Regions from separate parts of the Allochromatium vinosum DSM 180 genome, predicted to be linked through region 2. Evidence: predicted binding sites of a transcription regulator. Region 2 holds the regulator's gene; the other holds the start of a gene.

Region 1 (7,200 bases), 320 kb from region 2:
CATGCGCATGTGGGAAGCGATCGAGACCTACATGAACCGCAACCAGCCGCTCATCGTCATCGCGGGCGCCGACTATGGTCAGGGTTCCTCGCGCGACTGGGCGGCCAAGGGCGTGCGTCTGGCCGGGGTCGAGGTCATCGTCGCCGAGGGCTTCGAGCGTATCCACCGCACCAACCTGATCGGCATGGGCGTGCTGCCGCTGGAGTTCAAGCCGGGCGTGAACCGCAAGACGCTCGGCATCGACGGCACTGAGACCTATGACGTCATCGGCGAGCGCCGTCCGCGCGCCGATCTGACCCTGGTCATCCAGCGCAAGAACGGCGAGCGCGTCGAGGTGCCCGTAACCTGTCGGCTCGACACCGCCGAAGAGGTCTCGATCTACGAGGCCGGCGGCGTGCTGCAACGTTTCGCCCAGGACTTCCTCGAATCGACCAAGGCGGCTTGAGAGCCGCGCCCCTCTCTCCGCGTGAGAGAGGGGACACAGCGCCACAGTGTTGCGGAATCCCATTCAATGAGCCACACACCCCAAATCAAGATCCCCGCCACCTACATGCGTGGCGGGACCAGCAAGGGCGTCTTCTTCCGTCTGAAAGACCTGCCAGAGTCCTGCCAGACACCGGGCGCGGCGCGCGATGCGCTACTGCTGCGTGTCATCGGCAGTCCCGACCCCTACGGCAAACAGATCGACGGAATGGGCGGGGCGACCTCCAGCACCAGCAAGACCGTCATCCTCGCCAAGAGCAGTCGGCCGGACCACGATGTCGACTATCTCTTCGGTCAGGTGTCGATCGACACCGCCTTCGTCGACTGGAGCGGCAATTGCGGCAACCTGTCGGCGGCGGTCGGCTCGTTCGCCATCGCCTCCGGATTGGTCGATGCCGACCGCCTCCCGCAGAATGGCCTGGCGACCGTGCGGATCTGGCAGGCCAACATCGGCAAGACCATCATCGCGCACGTCCCCATCACCGATGGTGCCGTGCAGGAGACCGGCGACTTCGAGCTCGACGGCGTGACCTTCCCGGCCGCCGAGGTGCAGCTCGAATTCCTCGATCCGGCCGATGAGGGTGAAGGGGAGGGCGGCGGTTCCATGTTCCCGACCGGCAACCTGGTCGATGACCTCGACGTGCCCGGTGTCGGCACGCTCAAGGCGACGCTGATCAATGCCGGCATTCCGACCATCTTCGTCAACGCCGAGGCGATCGGTTATACCGGCACCGAGCTGCAGGAGGCCATCAACGGTGATCCCAAGGCGCTGGCCATGTTCGAGACCATCCGCGCCCATGGCGCGCTACGCATGGGGCTGATCCAGGACATCAGCGAGGCGGCGACCCGTCAGCACACGCCCAAGGTCGCCTTCGTCGCCCCGCCGACCGACTATGTCGCCTCCAGCGGCAAGCCGGTCGCGGCGAGCGAGATCGATCTGTGCGTGCGTGCGCTCTCGATGGGCAAGCTGCATCACGCCATGATGGGCACAGCGGCGGTGGCCATCGGCACGGCGGCAGCCATTCCCGGAACGCTCGTCAATCTCGCGGCCGGCGGTGGCGAACGCACGGCGGTGCGATTCGGTCATCCTTCGGGTACGTTGCGGGTCGGCGCTGAGGCCAAACAGGTCGATGGAAACTGGACCGTGACCAAGGCCATCATGAGCCGTAGCGCACGGGTGATCATGGAAGGCTGGGTGCGCGTGCCTGGGGATGCGTTCTGAGCGATCGCTCATGCAGGTGCCGATCGTGCTGTCTGAGCGGCCAATTGGACGCTGCGCCGCTCAAACAGCGCTCAATGACAATCGGTCAGGACAGCGCCCCCGGCGTCAGCGCCGCGAGCACCAGATAGCGCCCGCTCTTGGCCAAAGCCACCAGCAGTACGAAGCGCCACAGCGGTTCACGCAACACCCCGGCGACCAGGGTCAGCGGATCGCCGATGATCGGCATCCAGCTCAGCAGCAACGACCAGTAGCCGGTACGCACATAGAAGCGCTGGGCCTGTTCCAGCCGGGTGGGTGTGGCCGGAAACCAGCGCCGTTCGCGATAGCGCTCCAGCGAGCGCCCGAGCAGCCAGTTGAGCATCGAACCCAGCACGTTGCCGAAACTGGCGACGGTCAGCAGCGCCCAGACTGCCTGATTCCGGTCGAGCAGGAGCGCCACCAGCAGCACTTCGGACTGCAACGGCAGCAGCGAGGCCGCTCCAAACGCTGATGCGAAGAGTCCGAGATAGACGCCGAGATCGTTCACCGACAACAGATACACCTAAAACCCCTCTCCCCTGGCGGGAGAGGGGAAAGTCCGCCGGTCTCAAGGATCGGGCACGAAACTGAGCACACGGCTGTTGATACAGTAGCGCTTCCGGGTCGGCGGCGGTCCATCCTCGAAGACGTGCCCCAAGTGGATGCCGGAACTCGCGCTACGCACCTCCACACGCCGCATCCCATGACTCACGTCCTCGTGGAAGGTGATGGCCCCATCGACAGGATCGAAGAAACTCGGCCAGCCGCTACCGCTCTCGAACTTGGTTTCGCTGCGAAACAGCGGCGCACCCGTGATCGGATCGACGAAGGTTCCGGAGCGTTTCTCATCCAGCAGTGAGCCGGTGAAGGCCCGCTCCGTGCCCTGCTCGAAGGCGATCCGGCGCTGTTCGGGGGTGAGGATCTGCCCGCCAAGCCAAGACCAGAAGCGCGTCGCGTCGCCATCATAGCCGGTATAGCGCGAGACCTCGCGACCGTCCTCGAACAGCACCAGCGTCGGCGTGGCGAACAGCGGCTTGTCCAGCGTCCAGCCGGTCGGTGCGCTGAAACTCAGACTGCGCGCGACCGGCACCGGAGACTGCCAGTGATCCAGCACCTCGGCCTTGAATTGCTTGCAGGCCCCGCAGTACTCCGCCTCGAACATCACCAACTGTCGCGCGCGCTCCAGGGTCGCGCCGTCCAGCGGGTCGGGGGAGGGCGACTCGGCGGCCTCATCGACACCTGAGGCCGTGCCCGGATAGGCGACGCCCGTGCCGCCGAGTCCACAGTAGCCGCGCGGATTCTTGCGCAGATAGTCCTGATGCGCTTCTTCGGCGCGGAAATAGGCCGACAGCGGGGCGATCTCGGTGGTGATGGCGCCGCGTCCGGCCTGCGTGAGCGCTGCCTGATAGCGTGCGCGCGTGCGTTCGGCCACGGCGGCCTGCTCGGGACTGCTGGTATAGATGGCGCTGCGATAGTTGCTGCCGACATCATTGCCCTGACGATCGCCCTGGGTCGGATCATGGCTTTCCCAGAACTTCGCCAGCACCTGTTCGAGGCTGACGCGCGCCGGATCGAAGCGCACCTTCACGACTTCGGCGTGATTGCGTTTCTCATCGGCGCCACGTCGCCGGGCGCGCTCGTGGGCGAGGATCGCCTCATAGGTGCCTTCGATCTCGCCATTGGCATAGCCGCTCTCGACATCGATGACTCCGGGCAGCTCGCTCATGCGCTTCTCCGCGCCCCAGAAACAGCCCATGCCGAGGACGATGGTGTCGGCGGTTGGATCTGGGGCGACGCCCGATGGATCACGAGCGGGATTCTGGGCGGCCGTGGCTTGGTTGTCCGTCCCGGTATGCAGGAGCGCGCTCAATCCTAATGCGATGAGCGGCCAGCGATGTGTCTGTCTCATACGATCGACCCTCTTGCACGTGCGAATGACGGACTATTGGGTCGAGACAGGCTGTCTGCAATCCTGTGCACAGGATTGGGCCGGGGCGCGATCTCCGGTCTCGATCCGCCCTCAGGCCGTGGTATCGATCCGGCCGCCGACGCCATCGGGCAAGGCCGCCGCAGGCGTGGACAGGCTCTGAAGCAACTGTGCGGCGGACTCCTCCTGCATATCGAGCGCCTTCTTGAATACGGCGACATCCACTGCGCCCTCGAGCTTGGTCCGACTCATGGCCGTGGCCAGTGTGGCCAGACCTGTCGTTGAAGTGGGAATCTCCATGGGCGTAACCTCTCGCATTGTGGATGAATCGCATGCAAAGGCGCGATCGGATCTCGGCGCCGATGTCGGGCCGAACGCGGCGCCAGACTGTCGGCTAACGGCCGGATGACGCTTTTCTGGAGGTATGGGCGTCATCTGATTGTTCCCGTGGCCGGAGCGCGGCTCCCGGTGTGGCACAATCTGTCCGGAACCATGTTGGCGGTGTAGTGGTCGCCTCGAGTGCGATCGAGCCGTTTCCTGACTCCGCATTGATCGATCAGACGACTGAACTCCAGAGGACACAACGATGGATGGTACGCGCCCCACGATGTCGGCCTGGCCTGGCGTGCTCTATGGGCTACTGCTCGCACTCGCCGTCGCTCCAGCCAAGGCCCAGTTGGCTCAACAAGCGTTTCAGATCGTCATCACCCGTGCCGGGGGGGCGTGTCAGAACATCGAGACCACGCGCGCGCTCGGAACCGGCTCGAACGGGGATGCACTGGTGGCCGTGGCCTGCGCCGGCGGCGGGCGTCATGTGGTGTCCATCCACAGTGACAACAGTGTCTCCTACATGAGTTCGTGCCAAGCATTCGAGGCCGGCACGGGACTGGTGTGTTTCAACGCTCGATGACGGACCTCTTTGCCAATACGCCGGTTCCGCCGCTGGCCGAAGCCCTCAGACCCAGGGTGTTGGACGAGGTGATCGGGCAGTCTCATCTACTGGGTGAGGGTAAGCCGTTGCGACTGGCGTTCCAGTCGGGTCAGGCGCATTCCATGATTCTGTGGGGTCCGCCCGGAGTCGGCAAAACGACGCTGGCCCGACTGACCGCGCAGGCGTTTGCCGGCGAGTTCATTGCCCTGTCGGCGGTCTTTGCCGGCGTCAAAGACATCCGGGCCGCCATGGAACAGGCCGAACACCACCGATCCCGGGGCCGGCGCACGATCCTGTTCGTCGATGAGATCCATCGCTTCAATAAGGCACAGCAGGATGCGCTACTGCCCTATGTGGAATCCGGGCTGGTGACGCTGATCGGTGCCACGACCGAGAATCCATCGTTCGAAGTGAACGCGGCCTTGCTGTCGCGCGCTCAGGTCTATGTGTTGCAGTCGCTCACCGACGCGGAGTTGCGGCAGCTGCTGATGCGAGCGAGAGATCAGGTACTGACGCATCTTCAATTCGATGCGGCGGCGGTGGACACCCTCATCGGTTATGCCGACGGCGATGCCAGACGGTGTCTGAATCTGCTCGAACAGTGCCACATCGCCGCCGGAACGGCGGGCGTGACCTGCATCGACGCCGGTTTCATCGAGAATGCCCTGACCCTCAACAGCCGGCGATTCGATCAGGGCGGCGACGGCTTCTATGATCAGATCTCGGCGCTCCACAAGTCCGTCCGAGGCTCGAATCCGGATGCGGCGCTCTACTGGCTCACCCGGATGCTGGACGGCGGGGCGGACCCACACTATCTGTCACGACGCATCGTGCGCATGGCCTGGGAAGACATCGGGCTGGCCGACCCACGAGCCTTACAGATCGCCAATGAGGCGGCAATGGCTTATGAGCGGCTGGGTTCGCCGGAGGGCGAACTGGCCCTGGCGCAAGCGGTCATCTATCTGGCGATCGCGGCCAAGAGCAACGCGGGCTACACGGCGTACAAAGCGGCACGCGCCTTCGTCAAACAGGACAGGAGCCGCGAGGTTCCCAGGCATCTGCGCAATGCCCCGACACGGCTGATGAAGGATCTGGGTCACGGACAGACCTATCGTTACCCGCATGATGAACCCCAGGGCTATGCTGCCGGCGAAACCTATCTTCCCGACGGGATGTCGGATCCGCACTGGTATCGACCCGTGCAGAGAGGCTTGGAGATCAGGATCGCGGAAAAAATGGCGCGTCTCAAGCAGCTCGATGAGGAAGCCAAAAACAAGGCATAGCTGTGCCGGCTTCCCCTGTGCGCGCCTCCCGTTCAACCATATCCGACACTATCCACACCTGCGAGAGCCGTATGCCGCCCTTCGCCCTCCATCCCCAGCTCCGCGCCGACTGCCATGTCCTCGGGCGTTTGCCCGCGACCCATCTGCTGCTGCATCGCAACGGCGCCGCGCCCTGGTTCATCCTGGTTCCTGAAACCGATCTGGCCAACCTCCTGGATCTGCCGGCCGCGCACCGTGATGCCGTCCTAGCCGACTGCACGCGCGTTTCGGATGCACTGGGCACGCTGGGTTATCCCAAGATCAACGTCGCCTGGATCGGTAATCTGGTGCCACAGCTCCACATCCATGTCATCGGGCGTCGTCCCGGCGATGCCTGTTGGCCGCGACCGGTGTGGGGGCATCTGCCGGCAGAGCGGGACTATGCCGAGCACGAAATCACGGCGCTCCGCGCGGCGGTCCTGGATTGAGAGCGCCGGCTCCATCGTCCACTGACCTGTTCAGACGCAACGGAGGAACCGCGCGTTCTGACCGGCCATCACCCCAGCTCGCCATCGAGATAGAACCAGCGCCCGTGCTCGCGCACGAAGCGACTGCGCTCCTGGAGGCGCTGGGCACGGCCCTGGAGCTTGGAGCGGGCCACGAACGTCACCCAGCCCTCCTGGTCCGTTGCGCCTCCGGCTTCGGTGCTCAGGATCTTGAGACCGAGCCAGCGAAGTCCCGGCTCCAGGGTCAGCGTGGCCGGACGGGTTGTCGGATGCCAGGTGGCGAGCAGATAGTCAGCCTGCCCGGTGGCAAAGGCGCTGTAGCGCGAGCGCATCAGGGCCTCGGCTGTCGGTGCGATGGTACGGGCGGACAGATGAGGACCGCAGCAGTCGTCGAAAGGGCGGCCGGAGCCGCAGAGACAGGGATTGAGCATGGTTGACTCTTCGCTCTTGCGTACTGACTTGATATCCGGAATCGGGTGCTCATTCCAGGCGTCGAGGCTGTCGATCCGGATGGATGTTCCTTCGATGTCCAGAGGCGGCCGTTCATCCACCACGCCCACCCTCCCGATGGGTGTGACTCTGATAGAGTGGCCTGTCGTTCGGTTCGCCCATTAGCCGTAACGGCCAGAAGCGCGCCGTTGAGATCACGATCGACGGTGACACCGTGGCTGATGATCTTCGCGCCGCCAATTTGTTTGATCTCGCTGGCCCAGTTGGCCGTCTTCGAGGTGTAGGCTTCGTTGCTTCGAGTATTTCAGGCTTTGGGGAAGGTGAATGCTTCGCCGGCACTCAGAACGCGCCATAGTCGCCGTCGGCGCGGCTTTGCTCGATCCCTTGCACCGGAACTGCCA
Region 2 (7,200 bases):
CCATCGACGTGCCCTTCCAGGTCTGGAACCATCAGAAACAACTGCGCATGACGCTCCAGGAGATCAAGGACGAGTTCAAGGAGACCGAAGGCAAGCCCGAGGTCAAGGGCCGCATCCGCCAGTTGCAGCACGAGATGTCGCAGCGGCGCATGATGTCGGAGGTGCCCAAGGCCGACGTGGTCATCACCAATCCGACCCACTATGCCGTGGCCATCTCCTATGTGCCGGCGATCATGCCGGCGCCCCGGCTGCTGGCCAAGGGGACGGATGCCGTGGCCCAGGCCATCCGCGCGCTGGCCGAGGAGCACCGCATCGTGCGCGTCGAGGCGCCCCGCGTGGCGCGCGCCATCTATTTCACCACGGATCTCAATCAGGAGATCCCCAACGGGCTGTTCGTCGCCGTGGCCCGTATCCTGGCCTATGTCTATCAGATCCGGCGCGAGGATCCGGACGTCGAGCTGGCCGATGACCTGCCGGTGCCCGAGGAGTATCTCGATCCGCGTAGCGCGCCGCGTCGCCGGAGACGGCGTCGATGACCACGCTCGTCGAACGCCTGACCGAGGTCGGGCGCATGGGGCTGGTCACGCCCCTGCTGCTGATCGCGCTGCTCGGCATGCTGGTGCTGCCGCTGCCGCCGTTCCTGCTCGATCTGCTGTTCACCTTCAACATCGCGCTGTCGCTGATCGTGGTCATGGTCGCGGTCTATACGCCGCGTCCGGTCGATTTCGCCTCCTTCCCGACCGTGATCCTGGTGGCGACCCTGCTGCGTCTGGCGCTCAACGTCGCTTCGACGCGGGTGATCCTGCTCAACGGCGGCGAGGGCACCGAGGCGGCGGGCAAGGTGATCGAGGCCTTCGGTCAATTCGTTCTCGGCGGCAACTTCGCCATCGGCGTGGTGGTGTTCACCATCCTGGTCATCATCAACTTCGTGGTCGTCACTAAGGGCGCCGGGCGCGTCTCCGAGGTCAGCGCCCGCTTCACCCTGGATGCCATGCCCGGCAAACAGATGGCCATCGACGCCGATCTCAATGCTGGTCTGATCTCGCAGGAGGACGCACGCAAGCGCCGCGAGGACGTGGCCCAGGAAGCCGATTTCTACGGCTCCATGGACGGCGCCAGCAAGTTCGTGCGCGGCGACGCCATCGCCGGCATCCTGATCCTGTTCATCAACATCATCGGCGGCATCATCATCGGCGTCACCCAGGCCGGGATGACCTTCGCGGATGCCTCCAACACCTTCATCCTGCTGAGCATCGGCGATGGTCTGGTCGCCCAGATCCCCTCGCTGCTGCTATCCTCGGCCACGGCCATCATCGTCACCCGTACCTCCAGCTCCCAGGACATGGGCCAGCAGGTGTTCGGCCAGATGTTCGCCAACCCGCGCGTGCTCTATATCTCGGGCGGCGTCATCGGAATCCTGGGACTGATTCCGGGGATGCCCAATCTGGTCTTTCTCGGGATCTCTTCCAGTCTGATCGGGGCCGGTTATCTGATCGCGGCCAAGCCGGCGGCGCCTCCGCCGGAGGTCATCGAGCGTCTGCCGCAGGGGCTGGAACTGCCCGCGCCCGAGGATCGCGATCTGTCCTGGGAGGATGTGCCGCCGGTCGATCTGGTGTCGCTGGAGGTCGGCTACCGGCTCATCCCCCTGGTCGACCGCACTCAGGACGGCCAGCTCATGACCCGCATCAAGGGCATCCGGCGCAAGCTCTCGCAGGAGTTCGGCTTTCTCATCCAGCCGGTGCACATCCGCGACAACCTGGAGCTGGGACCGAACCAGTACCGGATCTCACTGCTGGGTGTGACGGCCGCCGAAGCCGAGGTCTTCCCCGATCGCGATCTGGCGATCAATCCGGGCCAGGTGTTCGGCACCGTCGAGGGCACGCCGACCAAGGATCCGACCTTCAATCTCGACGCGCTCTGGATCGACCCGGCCAACCGTGATGTGGCCCAGGCCGCCGGTTATACCGTGGTCGACTCGGCCACTGTCATCGCCACCCATCTGTCACAGATCTTCCGCGAGAACGCCCACCGCCTCATCGGACACGAGGAGGTCCAGCATCTGCTCGATCAGCTCGCGCGCCGCTCGCCCAAGCTGGTCGAAAACCTGCTATCGTCCAAATCGATCTCGCTCGGGGTGGTGCTCAAGGTGCTCCAGAACCTGTTGGCCGAGCAGGTGGCGATCCGCGATCTGCGTACCATCGCCGAAACCTTGGCGGAACGCTCGGCCAAGAGTCAAGATCCCGCCACTCTGACCGCCGCCGTGCGCGTGGCACTCGCCCGTTCGATCGTGCAGGATCTGATCGGACCCGACGACGAGCTGCCGCTGATCGCACTCGATCCATCATTGGAACAACTGTTGCATAAATCGCTACAAAGCAGCCAGGGCGAAACCATCGGTATCGAGCCCGGTCTGGCCGAGCGGCTCCAGCGCTCGGTGATCGAGGCGGCTCACAAGCAGGAAGCCGAGGGCGCGCCGGCTGTCTTGGTGGTGGCTCCGGAGATTCGCTCCTGGATCGCGGGCTGGCTGAGAGGCGCGGTACGCAACCTGACCGTGCTGGCCTTCACCGAGATCCCGGACAACCGACGCATCCGGGTCGTGGCCACCGTGGGCAAGAGCGACAATGCTCAGGCACGGGCCTGATCGAGTAACGGGAGTTTGAGCGATGAATGTACGGCGCTATCAGGCAAAGAACATGCAGGACGCCATGCGCCAGGTGCGTGAGCAGCAGGGACCGGACGCCGTGATCCTGTCGAGCCGTCGTGTCGATGGCGTGCTGGAGGTCGTGGCCGCGACCGAGGCGCCGACCGAACCGGTCGCGCCCGTGCGTCCCAGTGTGTCACGCGCTACGCGCCCGGCGTCGGCCGATTCCGATCTGGCCGCCATGCGCCGCGAACTGCGCGATCTACGCGCCCTGCTGGCGCAACAGCAGGCGCTGAGCGAACGCGATCAATGGGCCGTGCGTCATCCGCTGGCTGCCGGGATCGCCGAACGGCTCGTCGAGTGCGGGTTCGACGATACGCTGGCGCGCTCGCTCATCGGCGGACTCCAGGAGGATCAGACGCACGAGGACGCCTGGAGTCGTCTGCGGACCCGTCTCGCCGCCTCGGTCGCGACCGTGCAGCCAAGCGTTCTGGAGCGCGGTGGTGTCCTGGCGCTCGTCGGCCCCACTGGCGCGGGCAAGACTACCACCCTGAGCCGACTGGCCCTGCACCGCATCCGCCGCCTGGGGCCGGATTCCGTCACCCTGGTCACCTTCGACCGTCAGCGCATCGGCGCCCACAAGCAGCTCCAGGCTTTCGGCCAGATGGCCGGCGTACCGGTCATCCTGCTGGAGAACGAGCGCGATCTCATCGCTCTGGCCAACCGCAGCGCCAGTGATCATCTCATTCTCGTCGACACCGAGGGGCGCTCCGCGCGCGATGCCGCTGAGCGCAAGCTCTTCGCCCAGATCCGTCATCTGGTCGAGATCGAGACTTGGCTGGTGATTCCGGCGACGCATCAGGCCGGGGTGCTGCGTCAGGTGCTCAAAGCCTTCCAGAGCTGCGAACCCACGGCTCTCGTCCTGACCAAGATCGACGAAGCCGAACGGCTCGGCGAGATCCTCTCGGTGCTGCTGGAGCAGCATCTGGGGCTGGTTTTCCAGAGCGACGGACAACGCATCGAGGAAGACTTCCACAAGGCTGACACGGCGCATCTGACGCGCCTGGCGCTGGGCGAGCCGAGTCAGCGCTTCCAGTCGCGCGTTGAGATCGAAACACCAAACGTCGGTAGCGAGCGCAGCTGGTTCACCGCGCGCGATATCTCCGCGCTTGCTCCCTGTGAGCCATTGTCTAGACTATCGACCCCGAAGACTCCGAGCCCGAGTACGCGGACGCCATCGGCGCCCAGTGCCGTGACGCGCGACAGCCTGGTGCTGGAGTCCGTGATCCCCTTCAGGAAATCCGTGCATGCAGCCTACTAGGAACCGGCCCTTTCTGAGCCTCGCCATCGCCAGCGGCAAGGGCGGCGTCGGCAAGACCAATGTCGCGGTCAATCTGTCCGTGGCCCTGGCGCGGCTGGGTCGCAACGTCATGCTCTTCGACGCTGACCTGGGCTTGGCCAACGCCGACCTGATGCTCGGACTGCGTCCGACCAAGACGCTGCACGATCTGGTCGCCGGGCGCGTCGAGCGTCTGGAGGACGTGCTACTGCCCGGTCCGGACGGGCTGTTGCTGGTGCCTTCGGCCTCCGGCATCGGTTCGATGGCCAATCTGACGCCGGCCGAGCATCTGGGCCTGATCCGCGCCTTCAGCAGCTATGACAAGCCGCTCGATATCCTGGTCGTCGACACGGCGGCAGGCGTCCATGATTCGGTCACCAGCTTCTGCAAGGCCGTCCAGCAGGTGTTCGTGGTGGTCTGCGACGAACCGGCGTCCTTGACAGATGCCTATGCACTGATCAAGGTTCTACATCAGGAGCACGGGGTGCGTCGTTTTCGGATAATCTGCAACATGCTACGCGACATCGAATCCGGTCAGCGTCTGATGCGCAAACTCTCGGCTGTCTGCGCCAACTATCTGCCGGATGTGGTGCTGGAGACGGCGGCCATGATCCCGATGGACGACAAGCTGCGTCTGGCGGTGCAGCGACGCCAGCCCGTGGTCAGCCTCTATCCGGGCAGTCCGGCCGGCCGCGTCTTCAACGACCTGGCACGTCGGATCGATGCCGCGCGCGGCGGCGCCACTGACCTGGGCGGCATCGGCTTTTTCGTCGAGCGTCTGCTGCAAGGCGCCTAGATGGTCCGCGCCCGGTCTCGGATGGGGTATGCGAGCGCCGGCGACGAGGCGGCGCGGCTGGTGTCCGAGCATGTCGATTTGGTGCGGCGCATCGCCCATCATCTGGTGGCGCGGTTGCCGGCCTCTGTTCAGGTCGAGGATCTGATACAGTCCGGCATGGTCGGACTGATCGAGGCGGCGCGCCAGTTCCAGACGGGACAGGGCGCGACCTTCGCCACCTATGCCGGCATTCGTGTGCGCGGAGCCATGATCGACGAGCTGAGGCGCGCCGACTGGACGCCGCGTTCGGTGCATCGCAACAGTCGCCGTATCGCCGAGGCGATCCATCAGGTCGAATCACGCGAAGGACGCGCGGCCAGTGATCGCGAGATCGCCGAAACACTGGGGGTCACACTCGACGACTATCATGGCATGTTGCAGGATACGGCCAGTTGCCAGATCCTAGGGCTGGAAGACCTGTTTGGCGAGGACGCCGACAGCGACAGGTTCCTGCCTGGGGCGGGCACCGCTCCGACCGAGCAACTGGAGCGCGAGCAGTTCGCCCAGGCCTTGGCCGAGGCGCTGGCGGACTTACCGGAACGCGAGCGCCTGGTGCTCGCGCTCTACTATGATGAAGAACTCAATCTGCGCGAAATCGGAGCCGTTCTCGATGTCACCGAGTCGCGCGTGAGCCAGATTCGCAGTCAGGCCCTGCACCGTCTGCGGGGCCGTTTGAGCGACTGGACCCGAGCGGGACCCGGCGCGTGATTCTCAAACCAACAGATTCCATGTGGAGCGTTGCGTGGACAAAGGCATGAAAATTCTCATCGTGGACGATTTCTCCACCATGAGACGCATCATCAAGAACCTGCTGCGTGAGCTGGGGTTCAGCAATACCTCCGAAGCCGACGATGGCAGCACCGCGCTGCCGATGCTCAAGAGCGGCGGCTTCGACTTCCTGATCACCGACTGGAACATGCCGAACATGGAGGGCATCGCACTGCTCAAGGCGGTGCGCGCCGACCCCATGCTCAAGTCGCTGCCGGTGCTCATGGTGACCGCCGAGGCCAAGCGCGACCAGATCGTCGAGGCGGCCCAAGCCGGCGTCAACGGCTATATCGTCAAACCCTTCACCGCCGAGACGCTGAAGGAAAAGATCGACAAGATCTTTGAGCGCCTCGATGCGCAGGGATGAGCGATGGACAACGATGAAGAACGTCTGAGTCTACAGCTGGATCTGGCGCGTCGTCTGGTCGAGCAGTTGGAGGCCGGAGATCGCGCCGGGGCCGACGAGAGCATCCGTCAGCTGCGCCTGCCCTATGAGCGCGAACTCTTCGAGGAACTCGGCAAGCTCACGCGCGACCTGCACGAGGCGCTCAACAGCTTCCGCGGCGACTCGCGCCTGATCGAACTGACCCGCGACGAGATCCCGGACGCCAAGGAGCGTCTGAACTATGTCGTCTCCATGACCGAGCAGGCGACGCATCGCACGCTCAACGCGCTCGACGAGTCCATGCCCATCGCCGAGTCGCTCCACGACCGTTCGGCGACGCTGCACGAGCAATGGAGCCGCTTTCGCAATCGCGAACTGTCGGTCGACGAATTTCGCGAGCTGGCGCGCGAGCTCGACGACTTCCTGACCCAGAGCGGACAGGAGACCGAACGCCTCAAATCGCTGATGTCCGAGATCCTGATGGCCCAGGACTATCAGGATCTCACCGGTCAGATCATTCGGCGGGTCATCCGGCTGGTGCATGAGGTCGAGGAGAACCTGGTCGGACTCATCCGGCTGTCGAGCGCCCGGATGGAGTTGCCCAAGGTCGCCAAGGCGAGTCCGGACGAAACCGAAGCGTCAGAGGTTCGAGGGCATGGACCGATCGTACCCAATACGCAGGACGCGGGCGCCGATGTCGTCAGCGGACAGGACGACGTGGATGCACTGCTCTCCAGTCTGGGCTTCTAGCCCACCGAACCCCAGAGTGATCATGCATGGCAATCGATCCGAATGACGAAATCCTCCAGGACTTTCTGGTCGAGGCCGGTGAACTGCTGGAGGCGCTCAACGAGCAGCTGATCGATCTGGAGCAGAACCCCAACGATCGCGATCTGCTCAATGCGGTCTTCCGCAGCTTCCACACCATCAAGGGCGGTGCGGGCTTCCTCAATCTCAATGCCCTGGTCGTGGTCTGTCATCATGCCGAGGACGTCTTCAATCTGCTGCGCAATGGCGAGCGCCGCATCGACCCGGTTCTCATGGACGTGGTGCTGCGCGTACTCGACGTGCTCAACGTCATGTTCGGCGATCTCAAGTCGGCGCGTGAGCCCGAGCCGGCTCCACCGGCACTGATCGCAGATCTGGCGGCGCTCGCCGTTCCGGACGCGGCGGGGACGAGTGCACCCGAACCCGCGCCGGAGCCGGTACCCGAACCACCGCCCGTCGCCGAG

What was found. The regulator FliA, encoded in region 2, starts transcription of late flagellar genes. The targets are predictions, from matches to a motif close to GCTAAAGTTNNNNNNNNNNCNGCCGATA.
Region 1: a site for FliA is predicted at 4,046-4,073, ahead of ALVIN_RS00410 (YjfB family protein). Genes of this name have one in related genera too.

Annotation. Positions count from the first base shown of each region.
Region 1 is NC_013851.1:85,853-93,052, forward strand. Features, by position in the region: gene acnD (Fe/S-dependent 2-methylisocitrate dehydratase AcnD) at 1-445, shown strand, start outside; gene prpF (2-methylaconitate cis-trans isomerase PrpF) at 512-1,705, shown strand; gene ALVIN_RS00400 (YqaA family protein) at 1,791-2,246, opposite strand; gene msrA (peptide-methionine (S)-S-oxide reductase MsrA) at 2,292-3,632, opposite strand; gene ALVIN_RS00410 (YjfB family protein) at 3,744-3,950, opposite strand; gene ALVIN_RS00415 (hypothetical protein) at 4,258-4,560, shown strand; gene ALVIN_RS00420 (replication-associated recombination protein A) at 4,557-5,864, shown strand; gene ALVIN_RS00425 (HIT domain-containing protein) at 5,936-6,331, shown strand; gene ALVIN_RS00430 (YchJ family protein) at 6,400-6,780, opposite strand.
Region 2 is NC_013851.1:3,295,719-3,302,918, reverse strand. Features, by position in the region: gene flhB (flagellar biosynthesis protein FlhB) at 1-536, shown strand, start outside; gene flhA (flagellar biosynthesis protein FlhA) at 533-2,641, shown strand; gene flhF (flagellar biosynthesis protein FlhF) at 2,664-3,962, shown strand; gene ALVIN_RS14580 (MinD/ParA family protein) at 3,949-4,776, shown strand; gene ALVIN_RS14575 (RNA polymerase sigma factor FliA) at 4,777-5,523, shown strand; gene cheY (chemotaxis response regulator CheY) at 5,570-5,950, shown strand; gene ALVIN_RS14565 (protein phosphatase CheZ) at 5,954-6,718, shown strand; gene ALVIN_RS14560 (chemotaxis protein CheA) at 6,745-7,200, shown strand, end outside.